2 regions of the Pseudomonas sp. AN-B15 genome follow, and region 2 is predicted to be linked to the other one. Evidence: predicted binding sites of a transcription regulator. Region 2 holds the regulator's gene; the other holds the start of a gene.
The links. Region 2 encodes FliA, which starts transcription of late flagellar genes. Its sites were predicted from a motif close to CTAAAGTTTNNNNNNNNNNNGCCGNTAA; they were not measured.
Positions count from the first base shown of each region.

Region 1: GTQ41_RS14325 (methyl-accepting chemotaxis protein) is a predicted target of FliA. The motif match lies at 4,118-4,145, and genes of this name have one in related genera.

Region 1 is NZ_CP049737.1:3,196,833-3,207,796, forward strand. It holds gene GTQ41_RS14295 (dienelactone hydrolase) at 1-363, opposite strand, end outside; gene GTQ41_RS14300 (FMN-dependent NADH-azoreductase) at 602-1,213, opposite strand; gene GTQ41_RS14305 (LysR substrate-binding domain-containing protein) at 1,339-2,244, shown strand; gene GTQ41_RS14310 (MmcQ/YjbR family DNA-binding protein) at 2,241-2,600, shown strand; gene GTQ41_RS14315 (DUF1294 domain-containing protein) at 2,715-3,143, opposite strand; gene GTQ41_RS14320 (undecaprenyl-diphosphate phosphatase) at 3,140-3,970, opposite strand; gene GTQ41_RS14325 (methyl-accepting chemotaxis protein) at 4,273-5,907, shown strand; gene pnuC (nicotinamide riboside transporter PnuC) at 6,057-6,620, shown strand; gene GTQ41_RS14335 (AAA family ATPase) at 6,617-7,141, shown strand; gene GTQ41_RS14340 (hypothetical protein) at 7,477-7,926, shown strand; gene GTQ41_RS14345 (hypothetical protein) at 7,928-8,500, shown strand; gene GTQ41_RS14350 (hypothetical protein) at 8,574-9,575, shown strand; gene GTQ41_RS14355 (C39 family peptidase) at 9,639-10,319, shown strand; gene GTQ41_RS14360 (hypothetical protein) at 10,364-10,964, shown strand, end outside.
Region 2 is NZ_CP049737.1:1,754,956-1,765,919, reverse strand. It holds gene GTQ41_RS08125 (protein phosphatase CheZ) at 1-714, opposite strand, end outside; gene GTQ41_RS08120 (chemotaxis response regulator CheY) at 733-1,104, opposite strand; gene fliA (RNA polymerase sigma factor FliA) at 1,272-2,012, opposite strand; gene fleN (flagellar synthesis regulator FleN) at 2,009-2,839, opposite strand; gene flhF (flagellar biosynthesis protein FlhF) at 2,953-4,293, opposite strand; gene flhA (flagellar biosynthesis protein FlhA) at 4,305-6,434, opposite strand; gene GTQ41_RS08095 (Ig-like domain-containing protein) at 6,837-9,968, opposite strand; gene GTQ41_RS08090 (hypothetical protein) at 10,866-10,964, shown strand, end outside.

The DNA of each region.
Region 1 (10,964 bases), 1.4 Mb from region 2:
GTTGTCGCCGGGATGAATCACCGCGACCACCACAAAGCCCTTGCGTGCCAGCGAGGTGGCGAGGTCATGCAGCGCCAGCGGCGTGCCAGTGTTGCCGTGGGACAGCATCAGCATCGGGAAACGACCGATGGCAACCTTGGTGTCGGCGCCCGCCTCGACGGTGTAGCCCTCAAGCAGGCTGCTGTGCTCGCGGTCGCTGGAGGGATAGAAGGCGATGGCGCGCATCGGTTGCAGATCCAGCGGATCGAGGAACGTCATCTCGTGGTAACCGACACTCCAGACAGGGTGTCGCCCGGGCGCGGCATGCACTGAACCGAGGCTGCCAAGCAGGCAAATCAGTAACGTTGCACAAAGACGCATCATCGGATGGCCCACCCTGTGTTACTCAATCGAAAGATCCTTTGTGTTCCGACACGCCCGTAACCCTGAGGTTCGGTGATCCGGCGTGGCGTTGCACTCAGACGTTGATCGTTTGACTGCATAACCCGGGCCAGATTATGCAACAGTCTGAAACAAAAAACTCCGCACCTGGCCCTTGCAGAACCAGAATACAGAGTTTTTTGAGGCGCTACCTGAACGGTAGCTGGTCTTTACGCAATGCTTACGCAGCGGCGAACAGTTGCCCGGCGATCTTCGCCTGAGCGGCGCTCATTGCGTTGTTGCGCACTTCATCACCGTAGGCCAGACCTTCGGCACGGACGATTTCGATGTCGGTGATGCCGAGGAAACCGAGTACCAGCTTCAAATATTCTTCGTGGGCGATGCCGCTCGCCTGGCCGGCATGGATGCCACCGGCGGTGGAGACGATCACCACTTTCTTGCCACCGCACAGGCCTTCCGGACCCGCTTCGGTGTAACGGAACGTCTGGCCGGCAACGGCGACGCGGTCGATCCAGGCCTTGAGCTGGGTCGGCACGGTGAAGTTGTACATCGGCGCGGCGATGACGATGGCGTCGGCAGCGATGAATTCGGCCAGGGTCGAAGCGCTCAATTCGGCTTCGTGCTGTTGCGCGGCGTCGCGCAGTTCAGCGGTAGTACCGGCAGCCACCAGAGTGGTCGACGAGAAGTGGCTGATGGCGTCGGCGGCCAGGTCGCGGTAGGTCACCACGGCCGCAGGTTCCGCGGCTTGCCAGGCTTTGACGACCTGGCTGCTCAGCTGACGGGAAGCGGAGTTGTCGCCCAGAATGCTCGAATCGATGTGCAGCAGTTTCATGTGGAATCTCCTGGAAAGAATCGCCGGCGGCGACGGAATGGAGACAATCCTACGGAAGAAACCAATAGCTGATTAGCCGCCGACAATGCGATAGTTCGTCCCACTGATAGAACGGTGGACTTTTCATGCAGGATCTCAACGATCTGTACTATTTCGCCAAAGTGGTCGAGGCCGGTGGCTTTGCGGCAGCCGGCCGCTTGCTGGGCATTCCCAAGTCGCGGTTGTCGCGGCGCATTGCCGAGCTCGAAGAACGCTTGGGCGCCCGCCTCCTGCAACGCACTACACGCCAGTTGAACCTGACGGCTGTTGGCGAGCGCTACTTGCGTCACTGTCAGGCGATGTTGCTGGAGGCGGAGATGGCCGACGAAGCCGTTGCCAGCATGTCCAGTGAACCGCGCGGGCGCTTGCGGGTATCGTGCCCCACCGGGCTGGCGCGAGAAATGTTGCCATGGGTAATCAGCGAATTTCTTGGCAAATTCCCCCAGGTGCAGCTGGAGGTGGTGCTGCTCAACCGCCGCGTGGATCTGGTCGCCGAAGGCTTCGACGTGGCGCTGCGCGTACGTGAACTGGGCGATGAAGATCCATTGCTGGTCACCCGCCGTCTGCGTCAGGCGCAAATGGTGGTGGCCAGCCCGGCCTTTGTCGAAGGCAAAACCATTGCCCACCCGCAGGATCTGAAAAACCTGCCGGTACTTGGCGCGCTGGAAGCCGACCGCATGGTTCACGTGCGTTTGCTTGATCAGCAAGGCAATAGCGTCGAGCTGAATATGGAAGCGCGCCTGGGCATCGACGACTTTATCGTGCGCAAAGCCTGCGTACTCGCCGGCCAGGGCTTTACCCTGCTGCCGATGATGTATTGCGAAGCCGATCTCGAAAGCGGCGCGCTGGTGCAACTGTTGCCCGAGTGGTCGTTGCCCGGCGGCTGGTTGCAGGCGGTGTATCCGCACCGGCGCGGGGTGATGCCGGCGGTGCGGGCGTGGATCGACCATCTGGTCGAATCGTTCAATGCGTGTGGGGAGCGGCTGTTATGAGCAAGGGAAAGATGAACGAAGCGGATGTCGCCGCCTTCTGCCTGGCCTTGCCGGGCGCGCGCGAGGATTACAAATGGGGCGGCGTGCGGGTGTTCTCGATTGCCGGCAACAAGATGTTTGCCTTGCAGGGGCTGCGCGGGGATTCACTGGCATTCAAGGTCGACAAGGATCTGTTTCTCGGCCATTGCGACCGCCCGGGTATTCACCCGGCGCCGTATCTGGCGCGGGCACAGTGGATCATCATGCACCCGCCCTACCCGCTGGGCGCCGAGGAACTGCAGGGATTGCTGACGCGTTCGCATCAGTTGGTGGTGGGCAAATTGCCGAAAAAAACTCAAATCGGATTACTGCTCTAAACCCGATCCTTGTAGGAGCTGCCGCAGGCTGCGATCTTTTGACTTTGATCTTTGAAAAAGCAAGATCAAAAGATCGCAGCCTGCGGCAGCTCCTACAGGGGGATTTGTGGTGATTCAGAAAAGTGAAAGCAGGTTCGAACCCAGAAACAGCTGGTCGATCCAGAACACCTGATGCAGCGCCACAATCACCCAGAACAGAATCTGGAACGACACCTTGCGCGTCTTGTGCCGGAACACCTGCTGGGCAATCAGCGCACCGGGCCAGCCGCCGGCCAGTTCCAGCGCATGCAGGATGTTCTCCGGCGTGCGCCAGGCATCGACGCGGGCCTTGCGTTTGTCTGCCCAGTACATGAAAAACGCCAGCACACTGACGACTCCATAAGCAGTCAACGGCACCAACGAGATGCCGCGCAGCCACATCGACAGCGAGCCGAACAGCGGCAACGCGCAGACGATCAGCAGCACCGCCAGTTTCAGTTTCAAATGCTGAATGCCGCCACCGGACGGGCGTCCATCCGGGCGGCGTGCGCGGGAATCACTCATGGTTTGGCCGCCGACCAGTCCACCCAGCCGAACTGCCAGGTCGCCAGAATCACCAGACCGAAAACGATCCGGTACCAGGCGAACGCCGCGTAGCTGTGGCTTGCGATGAACTTGAGCAGACCGCGCACGGCAATCATGGCGAAGATAAACGCCGTGATGAAGCCGATGGCGAAAACCGGGAAATCCGCCGGCACGAACAGGTGGCGATACTTGTAACCGGAGTACACCGCCGCACCGACCATGGTCGGCATCGCCAGGAAGAACGAGAACTCGGTCGCGGTCTTGCGCGACAGGCCGAACAGCAAACCACCGATAATCGTCGAACCGGACCGCGAGGTGCCGGGAATCATCGCCAGGCACTGGGCGAACCCGACCTTCAGCGCGTCTTTCCAGGTGATTTCGTCCACGGTTTCGGCGTGCACTTCATGCTGGCGGCGCTCTGCCCACAACATGATCACGCCGCCCACCACCAATGCGGTCGCGACGGTGATCGGGTTGAACAGGTACTGGTGAATCAGGTCGGCAAAAATCACCCCCAACACCACCGCCGGCAGGAATGCGATCAGCAGGTTGGCAGTAAAACGTCGCGCACTCGGCTGGGTCGGCAAGCCAATTACCACATCGAGAATCTTGCGACGAAACTCCCAGACCACCGCAAGGATCGCGCCGAGCTGAATAATGATGTTGAACGCCATGGCCCGTTCGCCGCCGAAGTCGAGCAAGTCGGCAACAATGATCTGGTGTCCGGTACTGGAAATGGGCAAAAACTCCGTCAGCCCCTCTACAACGCCAAGAATCAGTGCCTGCAAAGCGATCCAAAGATCCATCAGTCCCCCAAAGAGCGATGCACGCTGGCATGCCCCGATAATATTTTTACGTTCACTGCGATCAGCGTAGCTGTTTGTTGCTGTACCGATTCCGCGCGCACAGCATCCACACGAAACGGTCAAAATTCCGTGAAATATCAACTTGGATTCAGGTTTTCGCGCGCGGGGCCGAAATCCTAACAGACAAGCCTTAATAGTGCTGCGGCGTTATACGACTTGGGTCGCGTATGCCCGACCACTCAAACGTGGTTGGATGCTGGCGTTGATTTATTACAAGAAAAAGAAATCGGAGTGGCAGCGTTATGAACAGCTTGCGCAGTGTGTCGATCAGCCGACGCTTGTGGCTCATTTTGATTGTGGCCGTGGTCATGTTGTTGACCTTGGGTATGTTGATGCTCAAGCAGATCCACGATGACCTCTACCACGCCAAGGCGCAGAAAACCCAGCACGTGGTGCAGACCGCCAGCGGCTTGCTGAGCTACTACCACGACCTGGAAACCGCCGGCACCCTCACCCGCGACGCCGCACAGAAGCAGGCACTGACCGCCATTCGCGGCTTGCGCTACGACCAGAGCGACTACTTCTGGATCAACGACCTCACCCCCGTGATGGTCATGCACCCGACCAACCCCAAACTCGAAGGCCAGAACCTCTCGGCGATCCGCGATCCGGACGGTTTTGCGGTATTCAACGAGATGGTCGCGATCGCCAAAAGCAAAGGCGCGGGCATGGTCGATTACCGTTGGCCGAAGCCCGGCGCCAGCGAACCGGTCGCGAAGACGTCCTATGTAAAACTGTTCGAGCCGTGGGGCTGGATCCTTGGTTCCGGCGTTTACGTCGATGATGTGCAGAGCGAGTTCCAGGGCCAGGTGATCAAGGCTTCGGTAATCGGCCTGGCGATTGCACTGATCATGGCCCTGCTGGTGATTTTGATTGCCCGCAGCATCGTGCGCCCGCTGCAGGAAACCGTGAACGCCATGGCCAATATCGCCAGCGGCGAAAGTGACCTGACGCGCAGCCTCGATACCCATGGCCAAGACGAAGTCACACAACTGGCGCATCACTTCAACGCCTTCACCGCCAAGTTGCGCCGGGTCATCGGTGACCTGCAGATCTCGGCCAGCGCGCTGGGCCAGTCGTCCAGCGAACTGGGCAACGATGCGACCCAGGCCCAGCAGCGCAGCCAGCAGCAATCGCAGCAGATGGAACTGGTGGCGACCGCGATCAACGAAGTCACCTACGGCGTGCAGGATGTGGCGAAGAATGCCGAGCATGCTGCCGCTGAAATGCGCGATGCCGAAGCCCAGGCGCAGCAGGGCCAGATCAACATCGACGGCAGCCTGCAACAGATCGACAGACTGTCCGGCACCATTGACCAGGCGGTCGAAGTGATCCGCACCCTCGCCGCCGAAAGCACGCAGATCGGCAGTGTGCTGGAGGTGATCCGCTCGATTGCCGAGCAGACCAACCTGCTGGCCCTCAACGCGGCCATCGAAGCGGCCCGTGCCGGCGAACAGGGCCGGGGCTTTGCGGTGGTGGCCGATGAAGTGCGGCTGCTGGCGCAGCGCACGCAAAAGTCGACGGCGGAAATCCAGACCATGATCGAGCGCCTGCAGAACCATTCCGAAGCGGCCGTGAAAGTCATCGGTGACAGCAGCAAAGCCTCGCAGCTGACCATTGAACAGGCTGGCCTTGCCGGCGCCAGTCTCAACGCCATCGGCCAGGCACTGCGCAACCTCAACGGCCTGAACGCGTCGATTGCCAGCGCCACGCTGCAACAGGCGCATGTGGTCGAGGACATCAACCAGAACGTCACGCAGGCGGCCGGCCTGTCTCACAGCACTGCGCTGGCGGCGGAGCAGTCAAGTGCGGCGAGCGTGAAGCTGGGGCAACTGAGCGAGCAGTTGAATCAGCTTCTGCGCCAGTTCCGCGTCTGACCCCTCACCCTTGTGGGAGCGAGCCTGCTCGCGAAGGCGTAATGTCAATCAACATCTGCATTGGTGACATACCGCGTTCGCGAGCAGGCTCGCTCCCACAGGTTTTTGGGTACAATCCGCTCCCTCCTCAATTTTCCCAAGGAACCCCCATGTCCGAGCTTGAACTGTTTGCCGCCGCCCTCGGTGTGATTGCCGTGTGGCTGACGGTCAAACAGAATCCATGGTGCTGGCCGATCGGCCTGGTCATGGTGTTGCTGTACAGCTGGATTTTCTATGACGTGAAGCTGTACTCGGACATGTTGCTGCAAGTGATCTACGCCGCGCTGCAAGTCTACGGCTGGTGGCAATGGACCCGCGCCGGGACAATGCATGACGGACGCGACGTCACACGTCTGGATCGGCGCGCTATTCTGCTCGGCCTGAGTGTGGGCGCATTCGGTAGCCTGCTGCTGGGCGCGGCCATGGCGCACTGGACCGACGCCGCACAACCGTGGCTTGATGCCGCACTGACTGCTTTCAGCCTTGTCGCACAACTCTGGATGGCACAGAAACGCCTGCAATGCTGGGCACTGTGGTTCGTGCTGGATGTGATTTTCGTCGGTCTGTTTCTATATAAGGGCTTGTACCTTACCGCCGCGCTGTATGCCCTGTTCACCCTGATTGCTGTGCAAGGCTGGCGGGAATGGCGCGCCGATCCGGCGTTGCAGCGATGAAGGTGGTTGTCCTCACCGGCCCGGAATCCACCGGCAAGAGCTGGCTGGCCGCAGGCCTTCAGGAGCGCTTCGGCGGCCTGCGGGTGGACGAATACGTGCGCTGGTTCATGGAGCAGAATCCTCGCGATACCTGCCTGAACGACATTCCCGACATCGCCCGTGGACAGTTGCAATGGGAAGATCACGCGCGGGCGCAGCAACCGCGATTGCTGATTCTCGACACCCATTTACTGAGTAATATCCTGTGGAGCCAGACCCTGTTTGGCGACTGCCCGACATGGCTGGAACCCGAGCTGCTGGCAAGGCATTACGACCTGCACCTGCTGCTGTCCCCGGAGCAGATCGACTGGACGGATGACGGCCAACGTTGCCAGCCACAACTGAGCGCACGCCTGGCGTTCTTTCAGGCCACCCATGACTGGCTGGAACAGCACAAGCAGCCGTTGCAGATCATCCAGGGCGATTGGGATCAACGCCGCGTTCAGGCTTTTGAAGCCGTCGCCCGGTTATTGGCTGATTGATCCATCGAATAGCTCCGTTCAGGGCGAAAGTGTCCATTCCTGAAACACCTCCCTGAGCGCAAAGCGGCCAATTCAACGGCCTTCATCATTTTGTCAGGACATCTGTTTCGCCAGTGAAACAGTCCCCGGCAAACCCTTGTCCCAGAGCTTTGCGCCGCCATGGAACCGGTGGGCGTCTGCACGACTGTTTCAGCGTTGAAACAGCTTTTGTATCAACCCTGTGCGGCCCAGCGCCAACCCGTTGAAAACCAACAACAACTCAAAAGCGGCACAGCTTTCGCTCTCTCCTTCGCAACGCTGACAAGAGCCAGCCCACTGAAGAAGGAATTGCCGCCGTGGGGAATATCAATAAAGGCCTGACCTGCCTTCTGCTGATTGGATCAGCCGCCAGCACATTCATCAGTTTCAACGTTCAGGCCGAAGGCAATGGCGTGATCGTTCTCAACCGCGACGTCCAGCCCATTCCCATCGGGCGCAGCGGTGGCAAAGACCCCTACCCAACCACGGTCAATGCCAACCCTTCGGCTCGCATCAATCAGGCGATGACCAGCACCGAGCTCAATGACGGTGAATTTGCCAGTGTAGCCAGTGGTTCTTCGATTCGCGGCAATATCACCACGCCCACCGCCAACATGCCTGGCATGAACACCCTGACCAATCCCAATGGCCTGCCCGGCATGGGCGGCGGTCACGGCGGTGGCGCGGGCGGTTCGATCTCCAACACCGTCAACCGTGCGATGAGTTCCGGTCTTGCTCCGCTGACCCGCATGGCCGGAGGTCAATGAAATGAATCGTTCCCTTCTTTTACTTGCCCTTTTCGGCTGCGTCCAGGCGCTGGCCGCCCCCGACTCGGTCAATAACGCGAACATTCAGGACACCGGCGTCCAGTACCGCGGCAACTACAACGTCAACCAGGCTGCTGGCGACCAGATGCAACAGACCAACACCAAAGCGATCGCCATCGGCACCAACGCCAGCGCCACAACCATCGTCAGGCAAAAGCTGGATACCCCGGCCAACCCGTCGATGAACGCCAGCGCCACCATTGGCGGCACCTCTTTCAGCAATGGCAACGGAATCCTGGGTGTGAACCAGGGGGCCGGGGCGAACAACCAGATGGCCAACGTGACGCGCGTCAGCATCAGTGCTGCCCCGGAGAGCGTTGACGACAGCGCCCTGTCGCAACAGAACGTGGCGCTTTTACCGAGCTCAGGAGCAACTGGCACCTCACCCGGCAGTCGCCAGGTCACGACAAGTGATCAGGCCTTCACCGGCAGCCGAGGGGTGATTCAGGTGAACCAGAGTGCCGGGGTGGGGAACCGTATGGCTAACACCCTGAGCATCCGGGTCGCTGACTGACCCAAACAACAAAAGCAGTGCAATTAGAAAGTACCAACACTTAACCAACTAATAAGCACGATGGAGAAACACCATGAAACCTACAATGGCTCTCAAACCACTGGTTTTCGCACTTGCAGCAGTAATGGCAATGGCGGCTCAGGCAGGCGGCAATGATCATGGTAACGGGCACGGCAATGGCCATGGCAACCATGAACCCAAAGGCCCTACCCTGGAACAACTTCTGCAAATCGGAGCCGGCGCCGGGGCTGCCGTACTCGACACGCAGAACAGCGATGGCAACCTGGTGGGCAACCAAGGCACCAAAAATGATGCCAACGTCAATAACTCGGCCAATGGCACCAACGGCAACGTCGGCATGAACAACACCGCCGGCGATGGCAACCAGCAAGACAACGCTGCTGCACTGGCGACTGCCGACGAAAGCTTTATCTTCGGCAGCGCGGTATCTGTCTCCAGCGCCACTCAGGTCAACAACAACAACGCGGTTGCCAACTACTCGACAACCAACAACGCCAACCTCAACAACGTGGGTAACGGCGGTTCCGGCAACATTGGCGTGAACAACAGTGCCGGCAACTTCAACCAACAGAAAAACAACCTGGCTATTGCTGTATCGGGTGGTCGTGTAGCTAACGCGGCTGCTGCTGCGAACCAAAGCTCCACTGGCCTGACTGTGTCCAATAACGGCACTCAAACCTACAAAAAAGATACCCTCACCGGCACCGTGGCCGCCGTCGGCGCGTTCGCTGCCGTTGGCAAGGCTACCATCGAAGGTGATAAAGGCCACGGCGGTGGCGGCTATGGTGACAACGATCGCGGCCATGGCGGTAACGGCGGCAGCAAAGATCAGAAAGCCACCTTCGAAGCTGTCGGTGTCTTCGGCCTGGCTGGCGTCACCACTCAACAAGTGCTGACCCCTGATGGCTGGAAAAACCCTGTGACCAACAACGCGAACATCTCGAACGTTGGTAACAACTTCTCCGGTAACGCTGGTTACAACAACGCCGCCGGTGTTGGCAACCAACAAAGCAACTCGCTGTCCATCGCTGCAGGTTGCAAAGCCTGCATGTAATCGCGATCGAAACGAAAGCCCCGGAAACGGGGCTTTTCCTCAGTCCGCAAAGGCGTATCGATCATGCGTAAGACTGCCTTTATCGCCCTGCTTTGCCTGTCCGGCCTGACCCAGGCTGCCCAGATGCCCGTCGCTGCCCTGCCCGGCGGCGTACTCGTCTACAAAAACGTGCAAAGCATCCGTGAGCGCAAGTTTGCCGACATTGTCGAACAGAAAACCGATTTCAGCTGCGGCGCCGCCGCACTGGCCACGGTATTGCGCCAGGCCTATTGGCTCGACGTCGATGAGGAGCACATCATCAAAGGCATGCTGGTCAACGCCGACCAGGACCTTGTTCGCACTCAGGGTTTTTCCATGCTGGACATGAAGCGCTACGTAGAAAGCATCGGCATGCGCGCCAGGGGTTACAAGATTCCACCGGAAAAGCTCGACGCAGTCACGATCCCGGTGGTGGTACTGTTGGAAATTCGCGGCTACAAGCATTTCGTGGTTCTGCAGCGTTCGGACAAGGATTGGGTTTACATCGGAGATCCCGTCTTAGGCCACAAACGCTACACCCATGATGACTTTGTCAAAGGTTGGAACGGCATCGTCTTCGCCATCGTCGGCCCCGGTTATGACAAAACCAATGCATTGCGCTCACCACCGACTCCGCTGACGGCCAAGAACAAGCTGGATAACTTCAACCCTGTCAAAGATGCTGAATTGATGGACTTCGGGTTCATACAGAGCGACTTCTTTTAATCGCCGATTATAAAGAATGGGGCTGGATGTCCCGGGAGCAGCAGATGAAAACCTCATACTGGCTGGCCGCCGCCTGCCTGGCAGCGAGCGCGTCAGGCTACGCCAATGCAGGGTTCAAACCTATCGAAATCCAGGATCAGGAGCTGTCACAGCTTCGGGGTCGTTACGTCATGCCGGGGCGGATCATCAGCTTCGGCATTGTCATGAGCAGTACCTGGCGCAACGCCAGCGGTGATCTGATCGGCGCTGCGACGTCGATGCAAATCCAGGCCGCCACGATCAAACCGGAATTTTATGTCTCGACCATCAAGGAACAGGGCAACGGCAGCACCCCGACGCCGGGTACTGGCAATGTCATTGGTGGTGCGGCACTCAACAACAGCCAGGGCGTGACCCAGAGCGTACGCGCCGCCGGCGACGGCAACACCGCCAACAACAATGTGGCGATCAACGTAAAAGAGGCCAACACCCCTCCTCCACTGGCCCCCGCACAAGGTCAGGCCCTGATTGCCGGGCAAACCATCGGTGCCAGCAATGCCGCTGGCAACGTCGCCGTTTCGGCCAGCAGCAGTGGCGTGCAAATGGCGATCCAGGCCTCGGGAAATCAGGGCACCGCCCTGCAACAAATCGCCCAGGGCGGCCTGC
Region 2 (10,964 bases):
AATCTGCGGACCTTCACCCTGCGAGAGATGTTTTTGTGGATCTTTTTCTGCAAGCATCGCGGCACGGTCGTGTTCGATGCCCGCAAAGCGGTCAACCTGACTGGCCATGAGGACGAGTTTGAGCAAATTGCTTTCGACTTCGGTGACCAGCTGGGTCACACGCTTGATCACTTGACCGGTGAGGTCCTGGTAATCCTGAGCCAGCAGGATGTCGTTCAGGTTGCTCGACACCGCACGGTTGTCCGTGCTGCTGCGTGACAGAAAACCGTCGACCCGGCGCGCCAGTTCGCGGAACTCTTCAGCCCCGACTTCACGACGCATGAAGCGGCCCCAATCGGTGCTCAGCGCCTGGGCTTCTTCAGCCAGGCCATTGACCACCGGGGTCGCGCTTTCCACCAGATCCATGGTGCGGTTGGCCGCGGCTTCGGTCAGCTTGACCACATAGCCCAGGCGTTCGGTGGCGTCGGTGATTTGCGACACTTCCTCGGCCTGCGGCATGTGCGGATCGATCTGGAAGTTGACGATCGCACTGTGCAGTTCGCGTGTGAGCTTGCCCACTTCCTGATACAGGCCACGGTCACGGGTCTGATTGAGCTCATGGATCAGTTGCACAGCGTCGCCGAACCTGCCTTTTTCAAGGCTCTCGACCAGTTCGACCGCGTGTTTTTTCAGGGTCGATTCGAAATCGCCCTGTGAAGATTCGTTATGCTCCATAGCTCCCCCGCGCGTTCATCAGCCGATGCGTTCGAAAATCTTCTCGATTTTTTCTTTCAGCGCCTGAGCCGTGAAAGGTTTGACCACGTAGCCGTTGACGCCGGCCTGGGCCGCTTCGATGATCTGCTCGCGCTTGGCTTCGGCAGTCACCATCAGCACGGGCAGGTGCTTGAGTTTTTCATCGGCACGCACGTGGCGCAGCAGGTCGATACCGGTCATGCCCGGCATGTTCCAGTCCGTTACCAGAAAGTCGATGCTTCCGCTGTTGAGCACCGGAATGGCAGTGGTGCCATCGTCGGCCTCGACGGTGTTGGTGAACCCCAGATCACGCAGCAGGTTCTTGATGATCCGCCGCATCGTTGAGAAGTCATCAACGATGAGGATTTTCATGTTCTTGTCCAATTCGACCTCCAAGCAGTCTTAAACGCGCCCAGCACCTGGACGCGCCATTTCAATCAATCCGGCAAAGCACTCGATGACTGTCTGGAGCACAACAGAGCAAGACCGGTGCCGTTCATCACCGCACCAGCCTCGTTCGCAGTGTCCCCACACTGCCTTCAGCGCGCTCGCCACTCCCCCAAACGCCCCCGCAAACGGGCCGCGCACTGGCTGTGTAACTGGCTGACCCGCGATTCACTGACGCCAAGGACTTCACCGATTTCCTTGAGGTTCAGTTCTTCGTCGTAGTACAGCGCCAACACCAGTCGCTCACGCTCCGGCAAATTGGCAATCGCGTCCGCCAGCGCAGCCTGGAAGCGTTCATCTTCCAGATCGCGTGACGGCTCAAGATGAGCACTGGCGCCATCCTCGTGCAGCCCTTCGTGTTCGCCGTCCTGCAGCAGGTCGTCGAAACTGAACAGCCGGCTGCCCAGGGTGTCATTCAAAATCCCGTAGTAATCATCGAGACTCAATTGGAGTTCGGCCGCAACCTCGTGATCTTTAGCATCACGGCCGGTTTTAGCTTCAATTGAGCGAATTGCGTCGCTGACCATACGGGTGTTGCGGTGAACCGAGCGAGGTGCCCAATCCCCTTTGCGCACTTCATCGAGCATCGCGCCGCGGATCCGGATGCCCGCGTACGTTTCGAAACTGGCGCCTTTGCTGGCGTCATATTTGGTCGAGACTTCGAGCAGGCCGATCATCCCGGCCTGAATCAGGTCTTCGACCTGCACACTCGCCGGCAAGCGCGCCAGCAAGTGATAGGCAATGCGCTTGACCAGTGGCGCGTAACGCTCGATCAACTCGTACTGCGCGTCACGTGCCGATTTCTTGTAGTAGTTCATACCGCTGGCGGTCATAACACTGGCCCTGCCGTTTGCTGCACGAGGCGCTCGACGAAAAACTCAAGGTGCCCACGCGGGTTGGCAGGCAGCGGCCAGGTATCGACCTTCTGCGCGATCGCCTTGAACGCCAGCGCGCACTTGGAACGCGGAAAGGCTTCATAGACTGCTCGCTGCTTCTGCACGGCCTTGCGCACGCTTTCGTCGTACGGCACCGCGCCGACGTATTGTAAGGCGACGTCGAGAAAGCGATCCGTGACCTTGGTCAACTTGGCGAACAGATTGCGCCCTTCCTGCGGGCTCTGCGCCATGTTGGCGAGGACGCGGAAGCGGTTCATGCCGTAGTCGCGATTGAGCAGTTTGATCAGCGCGTAGGCGTCGGTGATCGAGGTCGGCTCGTCGCAGACCACCAGCAACACTTCCTGCGCCGCGCGCACGAAACTGACTACCGAGTCACCAATGCCCGCAGCGGTGTCGATCACCAGTACATCGAGATTGTCGCCGATGTCGCTGAACGCCTGAATCAGACCGGCATGTTGCGCCGGGCTCAGGTGCACCATGCTTTGGGTGCCGGAAGCGGCCGGCACGATGCGGATCCCGCCGGGGCCCTGCAACAGCACGTCGCGCAGTTCGCAGCGGCCTTCGATGACATCGGCCAGCGTGCGTTTGGGGGTCAGCCCCAGCAGAACGTCGACGTTCGCCAGCCCCAGGTCGGCGTCCAGCAGCATGACCCGACGGCCAAGCTCTGCCAGCGCCAGAGACAAGTTCACTGACACGTTAGTCTTGCCGACGCCACCTTTGCCGCCGGTCACCGCGATCACCTGTACGGGATGCATGCTGCCCATGTTATTTCTTTACCTTGTCTTGCATAGACGGAGGCCACATTACTGGCTGCGCGTTCACAACCGGAACAATGCATGGCAGACCATCGATGTAGGTACAAAAACTGTTCATTACCTCAGCCAACCTGCTTGGTCGGGCTGTGGTAGATATCAGCGAACATGTCAGCCATGGCTTCTTCGCTGGGTTCTTCCTGCATTTGCACGCTGACGGCGCGGCTGACCAGCTGATGACGGCGCGGCAGATGCAGATCATCCGGAATCCGTGGGCCATCGGTCAGGTACGCGACCGGCAGTTCATGACTGATCGCCAGGCTCAACACTTCGCCAAGGCTGGCCGTCTCATCCAGTTTAGTCAGGATGCAGCCGGCAAGCCCGCAACGCTTGTAACTGTGATAAGCGGCGGTTAGAACCTGTTTCTGGCTGGTGGTTGCCAGCACCAGATAATTTTTTGAACGGATGCCACGCCCGGCCAGACTTTCCAGCTGCATGCGCAGCGCCGGATCGCTGGCCTGCAGGCCGGCGGTATCGATCAGCACCACGCGCTTGCGCAGCAATGGATCCAGCGCCTGCACCAGCGACTGGCCCGGGTCGACGTGGGTCACCGGCACGTTGAGAATCCGCCCCAGGGTCTTGAGTTGTTCCTGCGCACCGATGCGGAAGCTGTCCATGCTGACCAGCGCGACATTCTGCGCGCCGTACTTGAGCACGTAGCGCGCAGCCAGTTTGGCCAGGGTGGTGGTCTTGCCCATGCCGGCCGGGCCGACCATGGCAATCACTCCACCCTCTTCCAGCGGCTCGACTTCCGGTACGGCAATCATCCGCGCCAGGTGCGCGAGCAACATGCGCCAGGCCTGACGCGGTTCTTCGATGTCAGTGATCATCGCCAGCAGGTCGCGCGACAACGGCCCGGACAGACCGATGCGCTGCAGGCGGCGATACAGATTGGCCTGTGCCGGACGGCTGCCTTGCAGCTGGTTCCAGGCCAGGGTGCCGAGCTGTACTTCCATCAGCTCACGCAGACTGTTCAATTCGAAACGCATCGAATCCAGCGCACGCGGATCGACACCCGCCGATGCCGGTGCAGGTGCCGGCGCCGGACGCGCCGGGGCGGCGTAGGTCGGTTCGCTCAACGGCTCGGCAGCGGTCAGTGGCAGGCCGGCCGTCAACGGCAGCCCGGCAAAGATCTGGCGATTGCTATTGCCATCGGCTTCGCCACGCAGGCTCAGTTCGGCCTGAGCGGTGACGATGCGCGACTGGGTCTTGCGCAGTTCGTCCTCGAGTTCCATGTTCGGAACCCGTGGCGCCAGCGCCGACAACTTGTAATCCAGCGCCGCCGTCAGCTCGACGCCGCCGGCAATGCGGCGGTTGCCAATGATGGCGGCATCAGCGCCCAGCTCATCACGAACCAGCTTCATGGCCTGACGCATATCGGCGGCGAAAAAACGCTTAACTTGCATAAACCACTACCTCAGCCGTTGGGCCCTACTGTCGCAACGATGGTCACTTGCTTGTTGTCCGGAATTTCCTGGTAGGCCAGCACGTGCAGCCCCGGGACGGCGAGGCGACCGAAACGCGAGAGCATCGCGCGGATCGGGCCTGCTACCAACAGGATCACCGGTTGACCTTGCATTTCCTGGCGCTGCGCCGCTTCGATGAGCGAACGCTGCAGCTTCTCGGCCATGCTTGGCTCCAGCAGAACGCCCTCTTCCGAGCCTTGTCCTGCCTTCTGCAGACTATTGAGCAATATTTGTTCCAACCTTGGTTCCAAGGTGATCACAGGCAGCTCGGAGTCAGTGCCTACAATGCTTTGGACGATGGCGCGGGATACGCCGACGCGTACGGCGGCCACCAAAGCGGCGGTATCTTGACTCTTGGCGGCGTTGTTGGCGATGGCTTCGGCAATGCTGCGGATGTCGCGTACCGGCACGTGTTCGGCCAGCAATGCCTGTAGCACTTTGAGCAATTGCGACAGCGACACCACACCCGGCACCAGCTCTTCAGCCAGTTTCGGCGAGCTTTTGGCCAGCAATTGCATGAGTTGCTGCACTTCTTCGTGGCCGATCAGCTCACTGGAGTGTTTGTACAGAATCTGGTTCAAGTGGGTTGCGACCACGGTACTGGCGTCGACCACGGTGTAACCGAGCGATTGCGCCTGCGCGCGCTGGCTGACTTCGATCCACACCGCCTCCAGGCCGAAAGCCGGATCTTTGGCGGTAATGCCGTTGAGCGTGCCGTAGACCTGCCCCGGGTTGATCGCCAGTTCTCGATCCGGGTAGATCTCGGCTTCGGCCAGGATCACGCCCATCAGGGTCAGGCGATAGGCACTCGGCGCCAGATCGAGGTTGTCACGGATGTGCACGGTCGGCATCAGGAAGCCCAGGTCCTGCGAGAGCTTCTTGCGCACGCCCTTGATCCGCGCCAGCAACTGCCCGCCCTGATTGCGATCCACCAGCGGGATCAGGCGATAGCCGACTTCCAGGCCGATCATGTCGATCGGCGTCACGTCATCCCAGCCCAGCTCCTTGGTCTCCATGGCGCGGGCCGGCGACGGCAGCAGTTCCTGCTGACGCTGAACTTCCTGCAGCGCCTGCACTTTGGCGACGTTCTGCTTTTTCCAGAACAGGTACGCGCCACCGGCGGCCAGTGCGGCCATGCTCAGAAACGAGAAATGCGGCATGCCCGGAACAAGGCCCATGACCGCCATCAGACCTGCCGCCACCGCCAGGGCTTTGGGCGAGGCGAACATCTGCCGGTTGATCTGCTTGCCCATGTCTTCCGAACCGGAAGCACGGGTCACCATGATCGCTGCCGCTGTCGATAACAACAGTGATGGCAATTGCGCCACCAAACCGTCACCGATGGTCAGCAAGGCGTACACCTTGCCGGCGTCAGCGAAGTTCATGTTGTGCTGGAAGATACCGACCGCCATGCCACCGATGAGGTTGATGAACAGGATCAGCAAGCCGGCAATGGCGTCACCCCGCACGAACTTGCTGGCACCGTCCATCGAACCGTAGAACTCCGCCTCTTGCGCGACTTCCTGACGGCGCGCCTTGGCCTGGTTCTGATCGATCAAACCGGCGTTGAGGTCGGCGTCGATCGCCATTTGCTTGCCGGGCATCGCATCGAGGGTGAAACGCGCGCTCACCTCGGAAATCCGCCCGGCACCCTTGGTCACCACGACGAAGTTGATGATCATCAGGATCGCGAACACCACGATACCGACCACGTAGTTACCACCGATCACCACTTCACCGAAGGCCTGGATCACCTTACCGGCGGCGGCGTGGCCGTCCTGCCCGTGGAGCATCACCACCCGCGTCGAGGCCACGTTCAACGCCAGCCGCAACAGCGTCGCCACCAGCAGAATCGTCGGGAACACCGCGAAATCCAGCGGCCGCAGCGCGTACACACAGACCAGCAGCACGACAATCGACAGGGCAATGTTGAAGGTGAAGAACACGTCCAGCAGGAACGGCGGCACCGGCAGCATCATCATGGCCAGCATGACCAGCAGCAACAACGGCACGCCCAGATTGCCTCGACTGAGGTCGGCAACATTCGAGCGAGCAGTGTTGAATAACTGAGAGCGATCCACCGGTTTTCCCCGTTCCTTTAAAGCAAACTTTTGACGCCCGAAGCAGGCGCACGGCGGCTATTGCAAGAAGCCTTCCAACTTTTGCCGGGGATTGAAATTGAAGTTTGTTTCGGGGAATTGTCTTGCCTGAAGCCGGGCGCCCTGGAGCCGACCGCAAAACAGACGCAGGACGGCTATCACCATTAGCGCAAGTGAACAAAAATCAGAAAAACCGCGCACTGACGAATTTATCAGGCAATCAAAATTTGCTCTGGCTTAATTTCACCAAGAAGCAAGTCGCGGCCCACCAGATAGCGCGGCCCCTTACGGACCGGCCTACCTCCTACCTCGACATACTCTTGCTCAGGACAGCCAAATGTCACGATTTCCTCAGGCTCATGAAAATGACACATGCCTGACTGACTACGTCGGGAAATACCCCATTACCCGAGAGCGAGTCGCCCCATCGGATAAAAGCACGTTGCGACTGCCCATTCTCCCGTCGCTCTCGAGCAACGAATGTTCGATCGCATACAAGTGCGGGTATGAAAGATTGACCGACACAAATCGCCCGTAATACAAGCCCCGCCCACCATAAATAGGCGTCACGTCAACAAAGTTGGTTTGCAAAATCCCCCATCCCATGGGTTGTCCACTGTTGTCCATGCTGACGGCACCGAATTGCATGAACCAGGCGCCGGCCTGGGCTGCGGTCATGAAGGTATCGTTCAATATCAGCCGGTGGACATTCATCACCCGCACCGGATAGGCCACCTGGTTTCCATCGGCATCCGTCACCGTGATGGTGGTTGATTGATTACTCAGCCCCGACACTTTGCCGTTGGCATCGACCGATGCTATGCCGGCATTGGCTGAACGATAGGTGTAAGGCGGCCGTCCACCCGTTGGCACGCGCACTTGCACGTTGTTGACGACCTCCAGCTCGCGTAATCCATACGCTGCGCCGCCCAACAGTTTCCAGCCATTCAAAAGCATCGGCTGAGTATCAATCGCCAATTTCTGTGTGACTTTGACGGTATACCGCGCCACCGGAAGCACCAGTGCCGTGCCCTCACCATCAGAGCTGCCCAGCGCTATTTTGCAGGTCACCTCACAGCCAGAGAGATCCTTCAGTTCAAAGAACCAGCTTCGCGCCGCCGTGACGCTGATGCCTTGAGTCACTTCTTCGGCAGTCAACGCGGTACCGGGGCGCAATACCAACGGCTCAACGCCCTCGCCGCTGACCATGATCCAGACGCGCTGCCCGACCTCGGCAATCGGCAGCGGCGGCTTGACCACGCATGTGAGGTCAGTCTGGATGATTCTCAGATCGATCAGCGGTACAGCACCGGCTTCGACGATATGCGGCCGAGTCAGGACGGGATCACCGTCACTGATTGTCTTGACCGTCAAATTCAACGGCCTGGACTGGACCGTCTTGCCATTTCTGAGCAGCTCGTAAAGAACTTCAACCCGTTTTCCCAGATTTTCCGCAATGAATGAAGGCCGCAGCACAAAGAATGCAACGTTGTCAGTATTCAACTGCTGAGGAGCAAACGTCGGTGAGCCATCTCCCGGCGCTCCTTTGACCAGCAAGCGCACTTGATCACCCGGGCGCGGGCTGGCCACATGGACACGCGCGCGGGCACCACCATTATTTTCCAGCGGGTCAAGTACGCCATCAGGCGCGCGCCGAACAGTTGGTGGCTGCAACGACTGCGCCGGGTCGCCGATATACAACTCGAGCAACGAGGATGATTGCGGCAGTTCGTCTGGCCGCTCGATCCACCAAAGCAGATTGAAGAACTGCTCCCGATAGAATTCGATAGCCTCGCCGTCCAGCCAGAACTCAAGGTCCTTGCCTGCCTGGGTTTGATCAATCGGCAACTTGTCCCGAAAAACCACCCCGCCCGCATCCCCACGACCTTCCACGTGCACCACATCGCCCAAGCGGGTATAGGCAGCCGCCGCAACTTGAATATCCGTGCCGTACGGCACCTGCGCAGGATTGAGCACACCGTCCACGGCCCCCCCAACCTGCGGCGCTGGCAAGACGGGTTTGAGTTCACCGATGCGCGCATTCGTCGCCTCGGAAACCAGCGCAGGATTCAACGTGGCGTGACTGACTTCAAAAGAGACAACGACCGACCCTCGATTCAATGGGGCGATGTCCTTGCCGGTTACGTTAAAGGCAATAGCCTGGCCGACCAATCGATCACTGACGTCGCGATACGTCTGATACAGGTGCGGACGCCCGGAAGCACTGGTTCCCAGCCACGTCAATGTGACTCTGAAGCCCTTTTTTATCCGGTCATCGGGACCGCACAACACCACAGTCCGGCTTAGCGCAGGATCCAGAGTGCCGCCCACCAGATCCGTTATCAGCGGCGCCGGCAGGCGCAAGGTCTTTCCTTGCAACGTAAAGACATAGATCTCTGAACGATTTTGCTCACCTTCAGCTTTGGTCCGCAGGTAATCCACTTGCACCTGGCCGGAAGCGCTGGCAAGCACAACGGAATTGGGAACTTTAAAAGACTGAATGCCGAGACGACTAATCGATTGCTCTTCACTGTGCTCGACCACTTCACCGCTTTGCGTTGTAGCTGCCCATCGAAGCAGTAGTTTCTCTTTCAGCGCAAAGCCGGGGCGCGTAATGATCTGAACCTCCAGGTCGTCGAATCCAACCTCATCAAGACTGACCCGATCTTCATAGGCGAGAGGAACGAATACCGGATCGAGCCAGTTGTTGTCTGGATCGCTGACGACGGTCGTACGCTCCGAAAAGTCGCTGACGTTCTCTACCTGATCTTCGATCTGATAGACCACCACCGCCGGATTCGCGGGGCTCGCATCCCGGATATTCTCTGGCGAAATGAAAACACTGATCTCTTTTCCGACCTCGCCCTCCAGCACCGTGTAGGGCGTGACAGCAATACCGTGGAAACGGAGTTTCAACTGGTCCCCTTTGGTCATGAAGGGCCAGGGAGGAATGATCGCCGTGACCCCCTCGGCAGCCACTTCCTCGTCAATGACCTGCCCGGGCTTCAACTGAAGTCGAGCCGGTTTGAGTCGTTGATGGCCGGGCAAGTCCGGCTCGGGATCGTTGCCGCCCGGCGGATCGATCTTGAACCAGACCTCGATCTGCGCCCCCTCGGGGGGCTGACCGCTTTTGCGCAGAATCTCGTAGCGCAAGGTATGCACGCCGGCCGGAACCTGATTCGCAGCGATGTGCATCACCACGTCGAGATTACCGTGATCAGCAGGCAACACCGACGTGGCAACCAGATTCTTATCGACGTACAGTCGAATCGTGTCCTCTTGCGCCATATTCAGATAAGCCTGAACCAGTACCCGAAGTCCCTTGGCACTCGTATAAAGCAAGGGGCGGTTGACCCCCACTTGCGCCGGGGGAAAATCGATACCTGTGAACTGCCCGGGGATATTGGGCGGGAACAGCGAAAAGAGCCCCAGACCTCCGCTGGAGTCAAAAGGGACAATGTCATGTTGTGTATCGTCAATTTCATCCGAAATCGGCATCACCATCAAACCAATCATTGCCCTGCTCCTGAAAAAATCTGTGGCGGCTTGCCAAGGATCTGGAGAGGCCATTGAAAACTTCACGACAACGTTCGACCACTGTCAGAACTAACAGGTACGTGCAGATTTCAGACAAACGGCACTGACACCGCGCCCACCTCATACCGGCGTCGCAGCGCAGGACGCAACCGGGGATCGCGCAATTGATAATGCTTGGGGAGCTGGCGGTGAATCGGGCGCTGGATAATCTGCAGTTGCCGCAGTAGAACGCTTCTCTGACCTCTGTAAGAACTGCCGAGGGCTCGGGCCGCGACCGGACGATCTTTCGCTTTTCAAAAGCCAGATCAAAAGATCGCAGCCTTCGGCAGCTCCTACACCGATCTTTGTAGGAGCTGCCGAAGGCTGCGATCTTTTGATTTTGTAGCCGTGCGGTGATTCATCGGGGAAATTGCGGCGCCTGGACTGACGCTTTCGCGAGCAGGCTCGCTCCCACAGTGGAAATGCATTCCAAATCCGGGAGTGAAATACATTCCGAATGTGGGAGCGAGCCTGCTCGCGAAGGGGTCAGTGCAGTCAGCGCAAATTGCTCTTTAAACTCTGGTGTTTAAGACACTTGAAGACACGCCTTTTGGGCTACACATCCTTGCGCCATTGCCTACAGCTAAGCCAGAATCTGCCGGCTTGTGCGCCTTGAGGTCGGGTTCTATTGTGGGTCGGTCGCTGATTGTTCAGTGATCGGGTTTAGCAGCCCGGATTTTTCTCTAGACGCACAAAGTCCGTTGCCGTTATGGCGGCTTTGCGTGGGGCACTTCGGTGCGCCGGGTTCTAGAGTCCTGGTCTGCTAACCCGCGTACAGCCGCCACCTCCTTCGTTAGCAGCGAACGGTGTCGGCCTCACCACTCTAGAGGCTTCACCATGATCAAACCAACACCCAACCCACCCGAAACCGACCCCACCTCCCCCTACGAATCCCTCGATTCAAAAAAACTCCACGAAGCGGCCGACCGCGCACTC